One region of the Janthinobacterium sp. MP5059B genome, then DNA from elsewhere that is predicted to be linked to it. Evidence: predicted binding sites of a transcription regulator. Region 1 holds the regulator's gene; each other region holds the start of a gene.
What was found. The regulator LexA, encoded in region 1, represses DNA repair genes until DNA is damaged. The targets are predictions, from matches to a motif close to ACTGTATNNNNATACAGT.

Region 1 (5,252 bases):
CCGACTACCTGGTGTACCAGGATATCGGCGCGCTCAAGCAGGCCATCGCCGATGTCAACCCGGCCCTGACCAACTTCGAAGCGTCGTGCTTCGATGGCGTGTACGTGACGGGCGACGTGTCGCAGGAATACCTGGACCGCCTGGAGTATGCGCGCCACCATCCGAAGGCGGCAGCGCCCGAAGATACGCCGCGTTCCCAGCTGAACCTGAACCTGGCGACAACAGAAGCGTAATTATCTTGCCCGGCTAGCGCCGGGCTTTTTTTGCTCCGCGATCATGAACGATAAAAAAAACTACGGCTTTACCACCACCATCCTGCATAACGACCGCCGCAAGGGCATCGAGCACGGTTCCCTGCACAAGCCCGTGCATACTTCCGTTGCCTTCGGCTACGGCGATGCGCGCCAGCTCGCTTCCGTGTTCCAGGGCAAGGAGCCCGGCTTCCGCTACGGCCGCCAGGGCAATCCGACCGTCTCCGCGCTGGAAGACAAGGTCAACAAGATGGAAGACGGCGTCGCCACGCTGTGCTTCGCCACCGGCATGGGCGCCATCGGCGCCGTGGTGCAGGCGCTCTTGCGCGCCGGCGACCATGTCGTGTCGTCGGCCTTTTTGTTTGGCAACACCAACAGCCTGTGGCAAACGGTGACGGGGCAGGGCGTCGCCGTGTCGTTCGTCGACGCCACGGACGTGGCCAATGTGGCCGCCGCCATCACGCCGCAAACGCGCATCGTGTTTGTCGAAACCATCGCCAATCCGCGCACGCAGATCGCCGACCTGGCGAAGATCGGCGCGTTGTGCAAGGAACGCGGCATTTTGTACATCGTCGACAACACCATGACGACGCCCTACCTGTTCCGCCCGAAAGCCGTGGGCGCGGGTCTGGTGGTCAATGCGCTGACAAAATCCATCGGCGGCCACGGCAATGCCCTGGGCGGCAGCTTGACGGACACGGGCGTGTTCGACTGGACGCAGTATCCGAACATTTTCGACAATTACAAGAAGGCGGCGCCGGCGCAGTGGGGCATCGCGCAAATCCGCGCCAAGGCCTTGCGCGATTTCGGCGCATCCCTGGGTCCGGAGGCGGCGCACCATATCGCCGTCGGCGCGGAAACCATGGCCTTGCGCATGGACCGCACCTGCTCGAACGCCCTGGCGCTGGCCACCATGCTGGCCGCCGACCCGCGGGTAGCGGCCGTGCATTACCCGGGCCTGGCCTCGCATCCGCAGCACGCGCTGGCGACGGATTTGTTCCGCAGCTATGGCTCGCTGTTCAGCTTCGAGCTGAAGGATGGCATCGATTGCTTCGATTTCCTCAATCGTCTCAATCTTGCCATTCCAGCGAGCAATCTCGGCGACACCCGCACCCTGGTCATTCCCGTCGCCCACACGATCTTTTACGAGATGGGCGCCGAGCGCCGCGCCAGCATGGGCATCGCCGAATCCCTGATCCGCGTCTCCGTCGGTATCGAGGATGAGGCGGACTTGCTCGAGGATTTCCGTAGCGCCCTGGATGCATAAAACGCCTGGGAAATAAAAAAGGGCCGCAACAGTCATGCTGTTGCGGCCCTTTTTACATGCGGTGGTTCAATGCCAGCTGCGCATCAAGCCTACCGCCAAACCTTCCAGGGCGAATTCATCTTCCGGCGATACGGTAATGACCTTGAAGTCGGGGTTTTCCGGCAGCAATTCGATGACGGAACCCGTTTTCTTGTAGCGCTTGACGGTGACTTCGTCGCCGATGCGGGCGACGACGATCTGGCCATTCTTGGCGCTATCGACCTTCTTGACGGCCAGTAAATCGCCATCCATGATGCCGGCGTCGCGCATGGACCAGCCGCGCACCTTCAGCAGGAAGTCGGGCTTGGCAGAAAACAGGGCGGGGTCCACGTTGTAGCTCGCTTCCAGGTTTTCCTGCGCCAGGATGGGCGAGCCTGCCGCCACCCGGCCGATCAGGGGCAGCGACATCAGCAGCGCTGCCGGCAGTTTCGATGGCAGGGCTTCAGCGGCTGCGCCGATCAGGCGGATGCCGCGCGAGGTGCCGGGAGAAATCTCGATCGCGCCCTTGCGGGCCAGGGCCTGCAAATGCTCTTCGGCCGCGTTGGCCGATTTGAAACCCAGTTCATTGGCGATTTCGGCACGGGTGGGAGGAAAGCCCGTGTTTTCAATCGCGTCCTTGATCAGGTTCAGGATTTGTTCTTGTCGTGCTGTCAGCTTGATCATGAGCGGTGGGTGCATACTAAAATGCTGTCTATATGAACAGTCTGTATTTTTGTACAGTATCGCCCACTATGCAAGGGGATTTCCGTGTTTTAGGCGAATTTCGCAAGAAATACTTGTCCAGGGGCGGAAAGCACGGCGGCGCGCGGGCTTTTCGGGCGCTTGTGGAAGGAATGATTGAAACGTTTGCAAAAGGCGGTTATAATCTTCGGCTGACCTTCCCACACCCGTCTTGACGCCGGGGTGGGCGATTATCAATCCGACCTGAAGGAGTTTGCATGCGTCATTATGAAATAGTCTTTATCGTCCATCCGGACCAAAGCGAGCAAGTGCCCGCGATGATCGAACGCTACAAAGCCAGCGTAACCACCCGCGGCGGTTCGGTTCACCGCGTGGAAGATTGGGGCCGCCGTCAAATGGCTTACTCGATCCAAAAGCTGCCTAAAGCACACTACATCTGCCTGAACATCGAATGCGACAACGAGACCCTGGTCGAGTTGGAAACAGCATTCAAATTCAATGATGCCGTGTTGCGTCACCTGACCGTTAAAATGAAGAAAGCTGAAACAGCTCCTTCGCCGATGATGAAATCGGTACAACGCGAAGACGCGGCCAAAAGCCACCGCACCGAAGCACCAGCAGCCGCTCCAGCCGCAGCAGCAGCTTAATTCTTGACCAGGATCGTGCGCTGAACCAGCTACAAGTAACCGCCATCATTGCCGAGCGCGAAATATTGCGCTATACCCCGGCAGGGCTGCCGATTGTGAATGCAGTATTGCAACACAGTTCGCAGCAGATGGAAGCAGGGATTGCCCGTTTGACCGAGTTTGATGTTGCCGCGCTAGCCGCTGGCGAAATTTCAGGCAGGTTCAGTCAGGCAAGCTTGGGCGGGGTATATCAGTTCACGGGTTTCCTGGCCAGGAAGAGCCGCAACAGCAAGAGTTTGGTGTTTCACATCATTGATTTTAGTGCAGTCAATTCTGACTAGCGCATTTTAGATACAGGAGCCTGACATGGCATTCGGTAAAAAGTTCGACAAAAATAAGCTCAAGCTTAAAGAAAAACGCAAACAGCAAAACCCGTTGTTCAAACGCAAGAAGTTCTGCCGCTTCACCGCAGCTCACGTTGAGCAAGTCGACTACAAAGACGTCGACACGCTGAAAGACTTCGTCCAAGAAAACGGCAAGATCATGCCAGCACGCCTGACCGGTACCAAAGCGCACTACCAGCGCCAAGTTGACACCGCAATCAAGCGCGCTCGCTTCCTCGCGCTGCTGCCATACACCGATCTGCACCACGCTTAATCGGTCAGATATTCCTGGAGAAGAACTATGCAAATCATTCTGTTAGAAAAAGTTGTTAACGTCGGTAACCTCGGCGAAGTCGTCAAAGTCAAAGACGGTTACGCACGTAACTTCCTGATCCCGCAACGCCTGGCACGTCGTGCTACGGCAACCGCTGTGGCTGAATTCGAAGTCAAGCGCGCCGAGCTGGAAAAAGCTGCTGCCGCCAAACTGGCCGCATCGCAAGCCCAGGGCGAAAAACTGAGCGGCCTGACCGTTCAAGTTGCTCAAAAAGCTGGTGTTGATGGCCGTCTGTTCGGTTCCGTCACCAACTTCGACATCGCTGAAGCGCTGACCAAGCAAGGTTTTGCTGTTGAAAAAGCACAAATCCGCATGCCTACCGGCCCGCTGAAGATCGTTGGCGAGCACAACGTTTCGGTTGCTCTGCACACCGACGTGGTCGTGGAAGTTGTTATCGCTGTCGTACCAGACGCGAACGCGTAATCGTCTGCGGGCCTGGCCCGCAAGCGCTGCCGCACTATGAAAAGCCGGGTTCGCCCGGCTTTTTTGTGGCCTTTTTTTCGCTCAATTTCAGCCCTTTATTTTTGCCAGCACGCCGAAGCGGGTATAATTCGCGCCATGAACGCCCCCTCTGATCCGCAACTGGATTCCCTCCGTATTCCGCCGCATTCGATCGAAGCAGAACAATCCGTTATCGGTGGTCTGCTGCGCGACAATGCCGCGTATGACCGCATCGCCGACTTCATGCATGCGGAGGATTTCTATCGCTATGACCATCGCATCATCTTCGAGCAAATCGTCAAGATGGTTAACGCTTCCAAGCCAGCCGATGTCATTACTGTTTTTGAAACCCTGACCCAGCTCGGCAAGGCCGATGATGTGGGCGGACTCGCTTACCTGAACGCCATGGCGCAAAACACGCCATCGGCCGCGAACATCCGGCGCTACGCCGAGATCGTGCGCGACCGCGGCGTGCTGCGCAAGCTCATCACCGTCGCCGACGATATTTCCGGCACGGCCTTCAGCCCGCAAGGCAAGGAAGTCAAGCAGATGCTTGACGAGGCCGAGTCAAAGATTTTCGCCATCGCCGAAGAAGGCGCGCGCGGCGCCCAGGGCTGGACCGCCATCCAGCCCCTGCTGACGCAAGTGGTCGAGCGCATCGACGAACTGTACAGCCGCGACAACCAGAGTGAAATCACGGGCGTGCCCACCGGTTTCATCGACCTCGACCGCATGACCTCCGGTCTGCAGCCGGGCGACCTGGTGATCGTGGCGGGCCGTCCATCGATGGGCAAGACGGCGTTTTCCGTCAACATCGGCGAAAACGTGGCCATCGACAGCGGCTTGCCCGTGGCCGTGTTCTCGATGGAGATGGGCGGCGCCCAGCTGGCCATGCGTATGCTCGGCTCCGTCGGACAGCTGGACCAGCACCGCCTGCGCACGGGCCGCCTGAACGACGAGGACTGGCCGCGCCTGACGAATGCGATCCAGAAGATGAACGACGCGCAGTTGTACATCGATGAAACGCCGGCGCTCAACTCGATCGAATTGCGCGCCCGTTCGCGCCGCCTGTCGCGTCAATGCGGCAAGCTGGGCCTGATCATCGTCGATTACTTGCAGCTGATGTCGGCCAATACGCCGGGCGACAACCGCGCCACGGAGATTTCCGAGATTTCACGGGGCTTGAAAGGCCTGGCGAAAGAACTCGGTTGCCCCGTGATCGCGCTGTCC
Region 2 (5,252 bases), 140 kb from region 1:
CGGCGGCATGTATATGGATGTCGATACGATCCCGCACAATCCGGCGACGATTTTCCTGATGAAGCCGGAAGTGCCCGATTATTTCCAGCGCAAGGATGGCGACAGCGAAGAGCGCCAGCATGTCAGCTGGATGAATCTGTTTCTCGATGAAACGGGCATGCTGATCGCCAAGAAGAACGATGCCGCGCTGCGTGTGATCCAGCGCAATGTGAACATCGCCTATGCGGGTATCGATGCGCGGATTCCCCGTTCCTGCCCGCAATTCGAGGCGCAGCTGTTTGGCCAGTTCTATGCCGAATGGAAGAAAAACCTGGGCGTGACCCTGCTCAGCCATGCCGAGTTCTACCAGCGCTATTGCGTGCTGTATGACGGTGCGCGGGAAGCGGTGGCGGGCGGCATCCGCGGCATGCGCTTGCTGGACGATATCATTACCGACGTGCACATTCCCCTCAGTGACGAGGAACGGCGCGCGTATGCGCGCTGCGTCGCCAGGCTCGACGAAATCGGCTGGCAACTCGACGATCCTTTGAGCCTGCCCGACATCGTCGATGTGTTCGATATCGAGGAAGTGCCGCGCATGGCGTATGCGGCCCAGCTGCGGGCGGACATCGACCATTTTCACTATTACTCGGTGCTGTCGGACGACCCGCAGCTCGATCGCGTGAATGGCGTCTTTTGCCGCTACCTGCTGGCCCACCGTTCGCGGCATATTGCCGCTGGCGATTTCTGGCGCCCGACCGTGGGCCGCCACGGCAGCCGCATGCCGGCCGCCAGCGATGCCGTCCCGTCCGGCGACGAGACGCAGGCGGGCCTACTGTCGCATGCGCCGCTCAAGCTGGTGCCAGGTGAACTGCTGGGCGATGAGACGAAGAACCGCATGGCGAAACTGCTGTTTGCCACCAGCTATCTCGAATACTGTTCGTTCGGCAATAAACTCAATCTGCAGTTCGTCGAATTGCAGCGGCGGCAGAATATCGACCCGTATCTGCAGCACATCCACGGCCTGCACGACGAAGACGGGCGTTTCATCGGCTTCTTCACGGCCGCCACGATGGCCGAGTTCCAGGCCTGCGGCGCCGTCTCGTATTACCGGGACGACATGAAGGCGCTCGACGATGCCTATGACGCATTCGTACTCGCGCATGCGCGCACCGACGACTGTTTCGTCAGCAGCCTGGCCATCGACGAAAAATACCGGGGGCAGGGCCTATTCCGGCAGATGTTCCATGAAATCCGCGACCTGGCCAGCCGCAAGGGCTGTGCGCGCATCACCTTGACGGTATGGGAAAAAAGCGAAGCGCTGCAAGTGTATCTGCACAAGGGTTTTCGCAGCGTGGGCACGTTCGACTATGCCTACAGCCTGTTCTATGACCGGCTGCATTTCCTCGTGTATGAAGGAAACTGAAGAGGGAAATTGAAGGCAGCAGGGGCGGCCGGCAGCCGCCCCGTGATGAGGCTTACAGGGCCAGGAAGGCCAGGCCCGCCACGGCCGTCGGCAGCAGGGCGCCGGCCAGCAAACCGACGGCGCCGATCGATTCATCCTTGAAGCCTCGGCGCAGCAGGGCCACGCCGGCCGGGTTCGGCGCATTGGCGATGACGGTCAGGCCGCCGCCGGCCACGGCGCCGGCCATCAGCATGTATTTCGCTTCGTCCGTCATGCCGACGATCAGCGAACCGAGGTAAGTGAGGGCCGCATTGTCGGTAATGGCCGTCAAGCCCAGGGCGCCGAAGAACAGGGCCAGCGGTTTCAGGCTGGAAACGATGGGCTGCAGCCACCATTGCTGCATGCCGCCCAGTACCACCAGGCCGCCGAGGAAGAAGCCGACCAATAAACCCTCTTTCAGGATCAGCGGGCTTTGATAGCGCTCATACGCCTGCACGAAGCCGAGGAAGAACAGGAACAGGCCGATGAACAGCACGGGATGGTGCGCCAGGGCGACGACGCCGGCCAGCACGATCATGTGCACCAGGCTGACGGCCAGCGGCACTTTTGGCGCTTCCACTTCACCGGCCTTCGGCTTGATGTCGGAGGTGTTGCTGTGCAGGTATTTGCGCAGCAAAATGCTCACGCCCGTCGCGTTGACGAGGACGGCGATGGCCGCCTTCCAGCCGAAGTGGGTGGCCATGTAGGCGCTATCCCAGTTCCACGTGGTGGCCACCATCAGCACGGGCGGCGCCGCGTACGAGGTGAGCGTGCCGCCGATGGAAACGTTGACGAACAGCACGCCCAGCGCGCCGTATTTCAGCCATTCAGGGATGCCCGGGCGGAAGATTTGCGGTGCCAGCATCAGCGCGGCCAGGGTCATGGCGGCCGGTTCCGTGATCAACGAACCCGTCAGGGGCACAAGCGCCAGGCCCAGCCAGACGAGGGCCAGTTCCGTGCGCAGCGGCATCACGCGCGCCACGCCTTTCAACAGGCGCTGCACGGCGTCGAGCACGGGGCGCGAGGCAGCCACGACCATGACGACAAAGACGAACAGCGGCTCCGTGTAATGGCGCGACTCGGCATACTCGATGGCCGCATCGCCGCCCGAGACAAAGGCCATGATGATGATCAGGATGAAGGCCCAGAAGCCGAACACGACTTCCACTTCGCCCAGCAAATGCAGCAGGCCCGCATGGCGGGGGTGGCGGCGCGACAAGGTTTCAAACGACTTGGCGGCGAAGGTGTGGATGAGCGCAAGCCCGAAGACGATGGCGCTGATGATTTGGATGGTGGTCAAATGCGTTTCCTTTGGACGGAGGAAGCCGCCCGATGCATTGCCGAGCGGTAAGGAGAGTGCTTATGGTACAGCAATCGATGTGAAAAACGGTGTTTTTCGGACGTGGCGGGACGGCCCCGGGGAGCTGCGGCGCAGATAAGTCTTGCCAAAAGCGGGACTGGATAGTACTGTATATGCATACAGTATTTATCTTCATATTCAATTATGCAACATTCCGAATTGATGGCCTCGCCGGAAGCCTTGCACCCGTCCCTGTGGCGCGCATCGCAGCTGGGGCAGGGCGCCACGCGCTGCCTGGATACGGGCTTTGCCGCCCTGTCCGCGCAGTTGCCCGGCGGCGGCTGGCCCAGCGGCAGCCTCATCGATCTGCTGGTGCAGCAGCCGGGCAGCGGCGAATTGCGGCTGCTGGCGCCCGCGCTGGCGCAGCTGCCGGGCTTGCCCATCGTGCTGCTGCAACCACCCCATCCGCCGCAGGCGCTGGCCTTGGCCGCGCAGGGGCTGGCGCCGTCGCAATTGCTGTGGTTAAAGAGCGCCAGCAGCAAGGATGCCTTGTGGGCGGCGGAAAATATCTTGCGCAGCGGTAGTTGCGGCGCCTTGCTGTTCTGGCAGCCGCATGTGCGCGCCGACAGCCTGCGCCGGCTGCACCTGGCCGCGCAGTCCGGAAACACCCTGTTCTGCATGCTGCGCCCGCTGCACGGCGCGCAGGATGCGTCGCCGGCGCCGCTGCGCCTGTCCGTGCGTCCGGCCGCCGGCGGCATCGAGATCGGCTTCATCAAGCGCCGGGGACCGCAGCGCGACGCGCCCCTGTTCCTGCCCCTGCAACCTCCTTCATTACTGCTACGCCATGCGACTCTGGATCGGCCTGTGCCTGCCCCGGCTCCCGCTCGAAGTGTTTTGCCCGCGCTGGTCGGTTGACAGCCTCGGCGTGGTGCTGGAGCAGGAGCAAGTGATGGCCGTGTCGTCGCTGGCGCGGGCAGCCGGCATCCGGCCGGGCATGCGCCGCGCCGGCGCGCTGATGCTGGCACCACAGGCGCGCCTGCACGAACGCTCTCCCGAACTGGAAGCGCAAGCGCTGCAAGCGGTGGCGCTGGCGCTGCTGCAATATTCGCCGCTGGTGGCGCAGGGCGAGGAAGCGACCCTGCTCGTCGATGCGGGCGCCAGCCTGCGCCTGTTCGGCGGCGTGCGCGCCCTGTGCCGGCAAATCGCGGCCAGCTTGCGCGCGCTCGGCTACACGGCCCAGCTGTCGTGCGCCCCCACGGCGCGCGGCGCCTGGCTGCTGGCGCGCGCCGCGACGCGCCGGGGCCGGACATTGAGCATGGCCAGCCTGGTGCGTCGCCTCGACCGCCTGCCGTGCGCCTTGCTGCCGCCCGCGCGCCCCTGGCTGGAATGGCTGGACGGCATCGGCTGCCGCACCCTGGGGCAGTTGCGCCATTTGCCCCGGCCCGGCTTGCAGCGCCGCTGCGGCGGGGCCTTGCTCGACATGCTCGACGATGCGCATGGCCACGGCACGGAACTGTACCTGTGGCTCGAAGCGCCGCCCACGTTCCGCGCCAGCCTGGAACTGTTCGACCGCGTGGAGCACGCCGACGCGCTGCTGTTCGGCGCGCGCCGGCTGCTGCAGCAAATGACGGGCTGGCTGTGCGCGCGGCAATTTGCCGTCGAGCGCATCCAATTGTTGCTGGCGCACGAGCGGGGCCGGGTGGCGCGTGCGCCCACCGTCATCGACCTGGCCCTTGGCGAGGCCGTCTGGCGCGACGAGCACCTGGTGCGCCTGCTCAAGGAACGCCTGGCGCAGCTGGTGCTGGACGCGCCCGTGATCGGCCTCACGCTGGAAGCGCTGCAGGTGCAGCCGATGGCGCCGCCCAGCGACACCCTGTTTCCAGAGCCGGGCGGCACGCCGCAAGAGCGCCAGCGCTTGATGGAATTGCTGGTGGCGCGCCTGGGCACGGACAATGTCTTGCAGGCCGCGCCGCGCGCCGATTACCGTCCCGAGGCGGCCAACCAGTGGCTGCCGCTGCCTGCCAAGGCCGGCGGCAGAAACGCGGTGCCGGACTTGCCGCCCGGCTTGCCCGGCATGCCCCGTCCCGGCTGGCTGCTGGCCCAGCCCATCGCCCTCCTGATGCGCGAGCACCGGCCATTCTATGGCTCGCCCCTGAAAATGGTGTCTGTTGCCGAGCGCATCGAAGCGGGCTGGTGGGGCCAGTCGCAAGCGCGCGATTACTTCATCGCCGAAGGCCTCGACCATGCCCACTATTGGGTTTACCGTGAACGCATCGCCGGCAGCGGAGAAGATGCCGCGCCGCGCTGGTTCTTGCATGGCTTGTTTGGCTGAATGCGTTGTCCTGCTGAAACTGCCATGCTTGGCTATACTGGCTGCCCGGCGCCGCATCTTTAATTGAAATGAAGGATATCCATGACACAGCTTTCCGACTTCCCCATCACCCAAAAATGGCCTGCCCGGCACCCCGAGCGCCTGCAGCTGTACTCGCTGCCCACGCCGAACGGCATCAAGGTTTCGATCCTGCTGGA
Region 3 (5,252 bases), on a different contig from region 1:
GGCCTTGGCCATGGCATGCAGGCGCGCGCCGTCCGCGTCGGCCGGCGACATCACGTCATGCTGGCCCAGCTGCCAGCGCCAGAGCACCTGGTACAGGAATGCCCAGCGGTCATGCACGTTGAAACAGGCGGCGCTTTCCAGCAATTCCACCAGGGAACGGGGCAGGCGCAGCAGTGGCGCGCTGGTATCCGTCGCATCTGGCGTCGAGGAAAACAGGTCGCCATCACCAGGCTGTGACTGCCAGGCAACGTCGGCAGGTGGCACGCCGCGCGCGATCAGTTCGCGCGCGGCCGCGCGCCACTCGTCGAACGATTGGGCCAGCCGCACCACCGTACTCATGCGGCCTGCAGCTCAGGCCACAAATTCATCTGCTGCGGCGCTTCCGCCATGGCGCGGCGCAGGTGTTCCGAGGCGGTGGTGTCGCGCGCGGGAAAGTAGTCGGCCGTGATGATGAAGGGGGCGATTTTCTTCATGCTGCAGCGCAGGCGCGACAGGTCAGCGTAGCGCACTTGCCGCAACTGGCGCAGGTCGACGATGCGCTGCGCGTTGCGCAGGCCGATGCCGGGCACGCGGGCGATCATGTGCTGCGCCGCGCGGTTCAAGTCCAGCGGAAAATGTTCGCGGTGCGCCAGCGCCCACGCCAGTTTCGGATCGATATCGAGCGCCAGGTTGCCGCCCGTGGCGGGCAGCAGTTCGCTGGCCTGGAAACCATAGCTGCGCAGTAAAAAGTCGGCCTGGTACAGCCGGTGTTCGCGCAGCATGGGCGGCGGCGCCAGCGGCACGCTTTTCGGGCTGTCGGGGATGGGACTGAACGCCGAGTAGTACACGCGCTTGAGCTTGTAGCTGCCGTACAGGGTCTCGGCCGTGGAGAGGATTTGCTGGTCGTCGCTGGCGTCGGCGCCGACGATCATTTGCGTGCTTTGCCCGGCCGGCGCGAAACGCGGCGCGCGCGGTTCTTCCGCTTTCTCATCGAGCTTGCGGCGGATGGCGCCCATGGCCAGCTTAATCGTATGCACGCTTTTTTCTGGCGCCAGCTTTTGCACGCTGTCCTGCGTCGGCAGTTCGATATTCACGCTGAGCCGGTCGGCATAGCGGCCCGCCTGCGCGATCAGGGCGGGATCGGCGTCGGGGATGGTCTTCAGATGGATATAGCCGCGGAACTGGTGCACCTCGCGCAACTCGCGCGCCACCTGCACCAGCTGCTCCATCGTATAGTCGGCCGACTGGATGATGCCGGAACTGAGGAACAGGCCGTCGATATAGTTGCGCAGGTAAAAGTCGGCCGTCAGCTTGACCACCTCGGCCACCGTAAACCGCGCGCGCGGCACGTTCGAGCTGCGACGGTTGACGCAGTACTGGCAATCGTACAGGCAGTAATTCGTCAGCAGGATCTTGAGCAGCGAGACGCAGCGCCCGTCCGGCGTATAGCTGTGGCAAATGCCCATGCCCGAGGTGGCGCCAAAGCCGTCCTTGCCGATGGAATCGCGTTTGGGCGCGCCGCTGCTGGCGCAGGACGCGTCGTACTTGGCCGCATCGGCCAGGATTTCCAGCTTGTCCGTCAATTCCATGGCTCACCCCGATATACTGTGTTTATATACAGTATATCAGGAATGTGCAGCGACATTGCCTGCAAAGGGCCGTGTCTTTTGAATATGGAAGAATGGCCTGAAAACGGTAAGGACATTACGTATAAGCAATGAAATATAGTGCTAACATGTCAATGTTAGCTGGCGTTTCATTCTTTGAGACGCTTAGCCAAAAATACCTCCGATTCACTCTCATGTTCAGCCTATTCCAGAAAAAACTCGTTTTAGTATTCCTCATCCTCTTCTTCCAGAGTCCGTTTGCACAAAGCTACACCATGCCCACGATCACCGTTACCGCCGAGCGGGAACGGCAGGCCTATGAAGACTGCGTTGCCATGAGCGGTGTATTTTGCCGCTGGCCCGGCGACATGTTCGACCTCTACAACCGTCCTTCGCGCGGTGCCGGCACGCCAGGCCCCGCCAATACCGATGCCGCGCCATCGAATGCCAATACGAATATCAATCGCTGCGGTGCCATGACGGCGCATCCGGTGGTCATTGCCACCGGCGAGAAGATCAAGCCTGAGGTGGATTTCCAGTCCTTGGGCCTGTACGGCCTGGGGCTGAAGCGAACCTATCGCAGCAAGCATGCGGTCGGCACCCTGTTCGGACCACAGTGGCTGTCCAACGTGGATGTGCCCAGGTTGAATGAACCGAATTGCGGCAATACGGGAACGGGGCGATGCATACCCCGTTCCGTGACGGTGACCGATCCCACCGGCAGCACGACCAATTATCAATTTGTCGGGGAAAACGAGTTCCCCTCCACCTTGGACCCGAAAGCCGGTTCTTACTTATACCTGTCAGGAAAATCGGCGCGCAGGGGAGAAATGGTCTACACGCCGGGAATGGGATGGGTCCTGTGGGCCAATGGCAATACGTATACCTATAATAAAGTGGGTGCCATCGTCTCCATCATGGAAGGTGCTAGCGCGCAACTCAATTTCCAGTACGGCGCCAATCCCAACCAGCTTGCCAGTGTCAGCAACAGCAGCGGCCAGCTGATCCAGTTCACCTGGGGCGGCAATGGCAAGGTGAGCCGCGTGCGTGATCCGGCGGGCAATGATTGGAATTATGAATACCATGCCAGCGGCATGCTCGCCAAGGTCACGGCGCCAGCCAGCCAGGAGGTACGCGAGTATCACTACGAGACGGCCAATCCCGTTTTGTTGACGGGGATCAGCATCAATGGGCAGCGCCATGGCCGCTATGCGTATTTCGCCGATGGCCGGGTCAGCGAGAGCGGCCTCGAGGGTGGAGAGGAGCGCGAGACGTTCGTCTATGGCGCCAATCAAACGACGGTGACCGATGCGCGTCAACAAGCGACCACCCACAAGTTTGCCCTGATCGGTGGCGAGCTGAAGCCGACATCGGTTTCCCGCGCCGGCACGGCGACGTGCGCCGCGGCGGCCGCCAGCACCGCGTATGACGCCAACGGCTACGTCGACTATACGCTGGACTGGAATGGCAACAAGACGGACTACAGCTATGACGCCGGCGGCCGCCTGCTGAGCCAGACGACGGCGGCAGGCACGGGCGCGGCGCAGACGGTCGTGCATAGCTGGAATGGGAATGAAATTGAGAAGACCGAATACCGCAATGCGGGCAACGTAGCCTACTTGCGCGTCAGCTATACCTACTACCATGCGTGGGCCCCGTCGGGAAAGCTCGAGAGCGAAACCTGGGATGATCTGAAGACCGGCAAGCAAAAGAAATTCGTGCACACGTACACGTTTTATCCGAACAGCACCATGTCGAGCTGGACAGTATCGCGCAGCCTGCCTGGTGGCGCCGCAGTCACGCGCTATGACTACGACACGCGCGGCAACCTGACTGGCATGACGAATCCGCTGGGCCACCAGCAAGCGTGGGCAGGCCATGACGGCATGGGGCGCCCATCGAGCTATACCGACAGCAATGGTGTCGCCAGTACCTATGCTTACGATGACATGGGCCGCCTACTGGCAACGACGCTCAATGGCAGCCAGACGACGCATCTTGCCTATCATGCGGGCGACCTGGTGCGTTCCATCAGTTATCCAGACGGCAGCATGACGCAGTATCAATACACTGCCGGCGGCCGGGTCGAATATGTCGGCAATGCGCTGGGGGAATTCACGCATATTGCGGTGAATGTTCCCGACAACAGCGTGCGTGTGAGTTCTGCCCTGCATCATGCGGAGGTGAGTGCTGGCGTGCCAGTCCCGGTTGCTGCCGGTGAGATGAGCGCCACGATGGAAATGGATTCCTTGGGCCGTCCGTATAGTGAGCTCGGTAATAATAGTCAGCGTCTCGACAAACGATACGATCACAATGGCAATCTCGTGAGCGTTACCGATGCGGCTGGCCGCTCGACCTCATATGCGTATGACGCCGCGAATCGTCTCGTCAAGATGACCGCGGCCGATGGCGGGGTAACCGTAAGGGGCTATGATGCCGAAGGCAGGCTGGCATCGGTGACTGATCCGCGCCCCTTGCAAACGCGTTATACCTATAATGGTTTTGGGCAGGTGACCAGCATCGTCAGTCCAGATACGGGTACCGCCACATATGGCTATGACCCTGCGGGCCGGTTGGAAAGTGAAACACGTTCCGATGGCAGAGTTACCCGCTACACCCTGGATAGTCTGGATCGTCAAATATCACGCAGTAATAGTGGTGAAACCGAGAAATTTACCTATGACGAGGGACGGTTTGGCAAGGGGCGCCTGACTGGTTTCACGGATCTTACGGGGTACACCGGCTACGCCTACAACGCATCTGGGCAGCTCACTGTACAAGTCAATAATATATACGGCACCAGCTATACGACTGTCTGGGACTATGATGCCGCTGGTCGCCTGGAGGGCATCCATTACCCATCGGGCACGCGTACCTTTTATTCGTACGATGCTTATGGCCGCGTGAGTGAACTGTTGACGAATGCGACCGGTGTGTGGACGAAACTCGTTGATTCAGTCCTGTATCAGCCGGTCAGCGGCCAGCCTCATGCATGGCGCTACGGGAATAATTTACCACGCAGAGTGACGCTGGATGCGGATGGCCGCATTACGCGCATTTCCGGCAATGTGGAAAACGTGGAATATCGCCATAACAGTACGAATCAGATCATTGCCATGATCGATTCGGGCAATGAGCATATGAATCAGGGAATTGACTATGATGCTGCTGACCGCGTAGGACTGGTGACGCGTCGGATCGACTATCAGAGTTTCTCCTGGGACCAGGCTGGCAATCGTACAGGCCAGGCCAGGAAAGGCAGCAATTATAGTTTCGTGCTCGATAGCGGCAGCAACCGGCTCGCATCATGGAGCGGCAATGGCGAGTTTCGTAACTTCAGCTACAACCCCGTGGGCACGCTGGCCAGCGAATCGCGCCATGATGGCAGCCGTTCCTATACCTACGATGGATTCAACCGCATGCGTGGCGTGATCGTCAATGGCCGTTATGTCGGAGACTATCGTACCAATGCGCTGAACCAGCGTGTGCAAAAAGATGGAGCCGGTGGCATCACGCAAGCCATTTATGGTCCAGGCGGTGAACTGCTGGCAGAAGTGGGAGCGCAAACCAGTCATTATTTCTGGTTCAACGGCGAGCTGATTGGCATGGCGCGTGCCAACCAGGTTTACTTTAGTCACAATGATCACCTGGGTCGCCCTGAAGTCA

Region 2: imuA (translesion DNA synthesis-associated protein ImuA) is a predicted target of LexA. The motif match lies at 2,890-2,907, and genes of this name have one in related genera.
Region 3: JAB1_RS02270 (putative DNA modification/repair radical SAM protein) is a predicted target of LexA. The motif match lies at 1,584-1,601, and genes of this name have one in related genera.

The regions. Positions count from the first base shown of each region.
Region 1 is NZ_LRHX01000016.1:14,015-19,266, reverse strand. Features, by position in the region: gene purF (amidophosphoribosyltransferase) at 1-233, shown strand, start outside; gene JAB1_RS17200 (cystathionine gamma-synthase family protein) at 277-1,518, shown strand; gene lexA (transcriptional repressor LexA) at 1,585-2,220, opposite strand; gene rpsF (30S ribosomal protein S6) at 2,496-2,885, shown strand; gene priB (primosomal replication protein N) at 2,906-3,205, shown strand; gene rpsR (30S ribosomal protein S18) at 3,231-3,521, shown strand; gene rplI (50S ribosomal protein L9) at 3,549-4,004, shown strand; gene JAB1_RS17170 (replicative DNA helicase) at 4,140-5,252, shown strand, end outside.
Region 2 is NZ_LRHX01000016.1:150,927-156,178, reverse strand. Features, by position in the region: gene JAB1_RS17755 (GNAT family N-acetyltransferase) at 1-1,405, shown strand, start outside; gene JAB1_RS17750 (putative Na+/H+ antiporter) at 1,458-2,723, opposite strand; gene imuA (translesion DNA synthesis-associated protein ImuA) at 2,928-3,638, shown strand; gene JAB1_RS17740 (DNA polymerase Y family protein) at 3,568-5,055, shown strand; gene JAB1_RS17735 (glutathione S-transferase N-terminal domain-containing protein) at 5,137-5,252, shown strand, end outside.
Region 3 is NZ_LRHX01000003.1:72,385-77,636, reverse strand. Features, by position in the region: gene JAB1_RS02275 (UdgX family uracil-DNA binding protein) at 1-339, opposite strand, end outside; gene JAB1_RS02270 (putative DNA modification/repair radical SAM protein) at 336-1,568, opposite strand; gene JAB1_RS02265 (RHS repeat-associated core domain-containing protein) at 1,781-5,252, shown strand, end outside.